Regions from separate parts of the Nonomuraea sp. NPDC059194 genome, predicted to be linked through region 1. Evidence: riboswitches for the same ligand, from Rfam matches in the RefSeq annotation. Region 1 holds a riboswitch; the other holds the start of a gene.

What was found. Region 1 has a riboswitch for glycine ahead of gcvT (glycine cleavage system aminomethyltransferase GcvT). Riboswitches for the same ligand answer to the same signal wherever they lie in the genome.
Region 2: linked by a shared signal. The riboswitch ahead of gcvP (aminomethyl-transferring glycine dehydrogenase) and the one ahead of gcvT (glycine cleavage system aminomethyltransferase GcvT) in region 1 are both predicted to bind glycine.

What each region holds. Positions count from the first base shown of each region.
Region 1 covers NZ_JBHZBH010000029.1:891-3,083, reverse strand. The annotation lists gene bcp (thioredoxin-dependent thiol peroxidase) at 133-606, shown strand; tRNA gene ACFXJ8_RS29940 (tRNA-Leu) at 686-769, shown strand; glycine riboswitch at 819-916, shown strand; gene gcvT (glycine cleavage system aminomethyltransferase GcvT) at 1,048-2,133, shown strand; gene gcvH (glycine cleavage system protein GcvH) at 2,130-2,193, shown strand, end outside.
Region 2 covers NZ_JBHZBH010000009.1:22,885-25,077, forward strand. The annotation lists gene gcvP (aminomethyl-transferring glycine dehydrogenase) at 1-1,260, opposite strand, end outside; glycine riboswitch at 1,409-1,500, opposite strand; gene ACFXJ8_RS14200 (MerR family transcriptional regulator) at 1,535-2,155, opposite strand.

The sequences.
Region 1 (2,193 bases):
TCGCGCCGCCGTACGGCACAGCGGGCGAACGTGTCCCTTCGGCCGGAGGTCAGGCCGGACCGGTGGCTGGGTTGTCAGGTCGAGGCCGTGACCGGGGTTAGGTCGAGGCCGTGGCTGGGTTAGGTTGAGGCCGTGACCGAAACCAAGCTCCAGCCAGGAGACGCCGCTCCGGACTTCACGCTCCCCGTGGCCGACGGCGAGGCCGTCTCCCTCGACGCCTACCGCGGCAAGCGCGTCATCCTGTACTTCTACCCGGCCGCGATGACGCCCGGATGCACCAAGCAGGCGTGCGACTTCCGCGACAACCTCGGCCGGCTGACCGACGAGGGCTTCGTCGTGCTCGGCGTGTCGAAGGACAAGACCGACAAGCTGGTGAAGTTCGCCGAGCGCGACGCGCTGACCTTCCCGCTGCTGTCGGACGTCGACCTCGAGGTCCACAAGGCGTACGGCGCCTACGGCACCAAGAAGCTGTACGGCAAGGAGGTCGTCGGCGTGATCCGTTCGACCTTCGTCATCGACGCCGACGGGAAGATCGAGCAGGCCCTCTACAACGTGAAGGCCACCGGCCACGTGGAGAGCCTGAAGAAGAAGCTCGGCCTGGCCTGATGTTTGCGATCAAGCCAGTCGGCTTGATCGCAAACCAGTATCTCCGCCGTTGCCCGGGCGCTAAGCTGATGCCGGATGCGCGGGCGTGGCGAAATAGGCATACGCGGCAGGTTTAGGTCCTGTTGGTGGAGACACTGTGGGGGTTCGAGTCCCCCCGCCCGCACCTTTCCCTTGGCGGCCCATTCCGTACTAGTCTTGCCTACAGACACCGATGAACCCACGCGGGAGAGCGTCCTGGCACCCGGCCAGGGCCCCTGAAGGAGCAAGCCCTCCCCGCGAACCTCTCAAGGCAAAGGACCGCGCGGGCCAGGTGACCTCTGGAAAGCAGGCCTGCGGGGCCTCGCCGAAGGTGAAAGTCCGGTATAGACCCGGGCGAAGCTCTCAGGCACCGATGACAGAGGGGGAGGATCCTGGCATCCGACCCATTCTGAGGTGCGAACAATGTCCCGACCGACACCGCTACGAGACGTACACGAGAGTCTCGGTGCGACGCTGACCGACTTCGCCGGCTGGCTCATGCCGCTGCGCTACGGAAGCGAGTCAGCCGAGCACAACGCCGTCCGCGAGCGGGCCGGGCTGTTCGACCTGTCCCACATGGGCGAGATCTTCGTGACGGGCCCGCAGGCCGGCCAGGCGCTCGACTACGCGCTCGTCGGCCACCTGTCCGCGCTCGTGCCGGGTCGCGCCCGCTACACCATGATCGTCGATGAGCGCGGCGGCGTGCTCGACGACCTCATCGTCTACCGGCTGGCCGACGAGGAGTTCATGGTCGTCGCCAACGCCTCCAACTACCTCATGGTCACCGAGCGGCTCACCGAGCGCGCCGAGCGGTTCGACGCCGTCGTCGACGACCGCTCCGACCAGTACGCGCTCATCGCCGTCCAGGGCCCCCGCGCCCAGGAGATCCTCTCCACGCTCACCGACGCCGACCTCGAGGGCCTGAAGTACTACGCGGGCCTGCCCGGCACCGTCGCCGGCGCCGAGGCGCTGATCGCCCGCACCGGCTACACCGGCGAGGACGGCTTCGAGCTGTTCGTCCGCAACGCCGACGCCGTCGCGCTGTGGCACGCGCTGACCAAGGCGGGCGAGCCGTACGGGATCATGCCCGCGGGCCTGTCCAGCCGCGACACGCTCCGCCTCGAGGCCGGCATGCCGCTGTACGGCAACGAGCTCAACGCCTCGCTCACGCCGTTCGACGCGGGCCTCGGCCGCGTGGTGAAGTTCGACAAGCCCGGCGACTTCGTCGGCAGGGCCGCGCTCGAGCCCGTCAAGGACGTTCCGCCGCGCCGCCGCCTCGTCGGCCTGGTCGCGACGGGCCGCCGGGTGCCCCGCCACGGGTTCCCGGTCACCAAGGACGGTGCCGTCGTGGGCGAGGTGACCAGCGGCGCTCCGTCGCAGACCCTCGGCAAGCCCATCGCGATGGCGTACGTGGACACTGGAATACAAGAAGGTCTGGCCGTTGACATCCGGGGCAGCCAAGAAGCTGTTGACCTGGTTGAGCTGCCTTTCTACAGGAGGAACAAGTGAGCACCATCCCTGACGACCTGAGCTACACCAAGGAGCACGAGTGGATCGCCGGCCTCGACG
Region 2 (2,193 bases), on a different contig from region 1:
GGCGATCGAGACGTGGTCGGCGTCGACCGTCCAGAGGTTGATCCCGCGCTCGGCGGCCGCGGCGACCACCTGGGCGGCCCTGCCGGGCACGCGGGTCAGCACGGTGTCGAAGAAGACGTCGTGGACGACCTCGACGCGGCCCGCGCGCAGGGCGGCGGCCAGCGTGACGGCCATGCGGTGGGTGCGCTGAGCGATGCGGCGCAGCCCCTCGGGGCCGTGGTAGACGGCGTACATGCCGGCGATGACGGCCAGCAGCACCTGGGCGGTGCAGATGTTGCTGGTGGCCTTCTCGCGGCGGATGTGCTGCTCGCGGGTCTGCAGGGCCAGGCGGTAGGCCGGGTCGCCGTCGACGTCCACCGACACGCCGACGAGCCGTCCTGGCATCTGCCGCTGCAGGCCCTCGCGGACCGACATGTAGGCGGCGTGCGGGCCGCCGAAGCCGAACGGCACGCCGAAGCGCTGCGAGGAGCCGATCGCGATGTCGGCGCCGAGGTCGCCGGGGGCGGCCACCAGCGTCAGCGACAGCAGGTCGGCGGCGGCCACGACGAGCGCGTTGTGCGCGTGCGCCGCCTCGGCCAGGGCGCGGAAGTCACGCAGCCGGCCGGAGGCGCCGGGGTACTGCACGAGCACGCCGAAACACTCGGGCAGCTCGCCGTCGAGGGAGTCGACGACCAGCTCGATGCCCAGCGGCTCGGCCCTGGTGGCCAGGACGGCCTTGGTCTGGGGCAGCGCGTCGGCGTCGACGACGAAGACGTTGCTCTTGGACTTGCCCGCCCTGCGCGCCAGCGTCATCGCCTCGGCGGCGGCCGTGGCCTCGTCCAGCAGGGACGCGCCGGCCACGTCGAGGCCGGTCAGGTCGGAGACGACGGTCTGGAAGTTGAGCAGCGCCTCAAGCCGGCCCTGGGAGATCTCAGGCTGGTAGGGCGTGTAGGCGGTGTACCAGCCGGGGTTCTCCAGCAGGTTGCGCCTGATCACCGCGGGGGTGATCGTGTCGTGGTAGCCCAGGCCGATCATCGAGGTGAGCACCTGGTTGCGGTCGGCCAGCGAGCGCAGCTCGGCGATCACTTCGGTCTCGCTGGCCGCGGCGGGCAGCCTCAGCTGGTCCTTGGCCCTGATGGCCTCAGGTACGGCGACCGCCACCAGGTCGGCGACCGACTCGAAACCGACCGCCTCCAGCATCTTGGCCTGCTCGGCGTCCGAGGGACCGATGTGGCGGGTCGCGAAAGGCGGTGCAGCGAGATCGCTGAGGGGCTCGGTCATGGAACTGCCTCCCAAGGCTGGTGGAGAGCGCACGGGCGTATGCCGGGTCTCCCCCTCTGTCATCAACCTGAGAGGTTCGCCCGCGAGGTCGCGGGCTTGCACCGTCGGTGAGACGCGCCTGGCTGGCGTGCCTGCTTTCCAGAGTTGCCTCACCCGAGCGGTACTGGATGCCTGAGAGATTCCGGGGAGGGTTGCTCCTTCGGCGCCCCGGTCGGCCGGGGACTCTCCCGCACGGGGTCGTCAGCTTCAGCCCTAGGCTACCAGCGTTCGGCAATCAGCCCAGTCGGCGGGCCTTGCGGCGCTGGGCCAGTTCGTCAGCGGGGTGGTCGGCCGGGACTGTGTCCTCGACCGCCGCTCGTTCCCCCGGCAGCTCCGCGAGCGATCCCTCGACCTCGCGCCAGACCCTGCCGAGCGCGATGCCGAACACTCCCTGACCGCCCTGCAGCAGGTCGATGACCTCGTCGGCCGAGGTGCACTCGTAGACGCTCACGCCGTCGCTCATGAGCGTGATCCCGCTCAGGTCGCCGATGCCTCTGTCTCTCAGGTGTTGTACGGCGGTGCGGATCTGCTGGAGCGACACGCCGGTGTCGAGGAGCCGCTTGACGACTTTGAGCACCAGGATGTCGCGGAAGCTGTAGAGCCGCTGAGAGCCGGAGCCCTGGGCGGCTCTTATCGTGGGCTCGACCAGGCCGGTGCGCGCCCAGTAGTCGAGTTGCCTGTAGGTGATGCCGGCCGCCGCGCAGGCCGTCGGGCCGCGATAGCCGATGTCGCCAGGCAGAGCCGTGGGCTGCTCGTCGAAGAGCAGGCCCTGCTCACCCGCACGCTGGCGCGCACTCTCGCGCCGCACCGGGTCTTCCTGGCCGGCCGTCTTTCCCTCGCCGCTGCTGACCGCCACGCGGACCTCCGGCTTTCTCTCATCCCGTGGTCTGATCT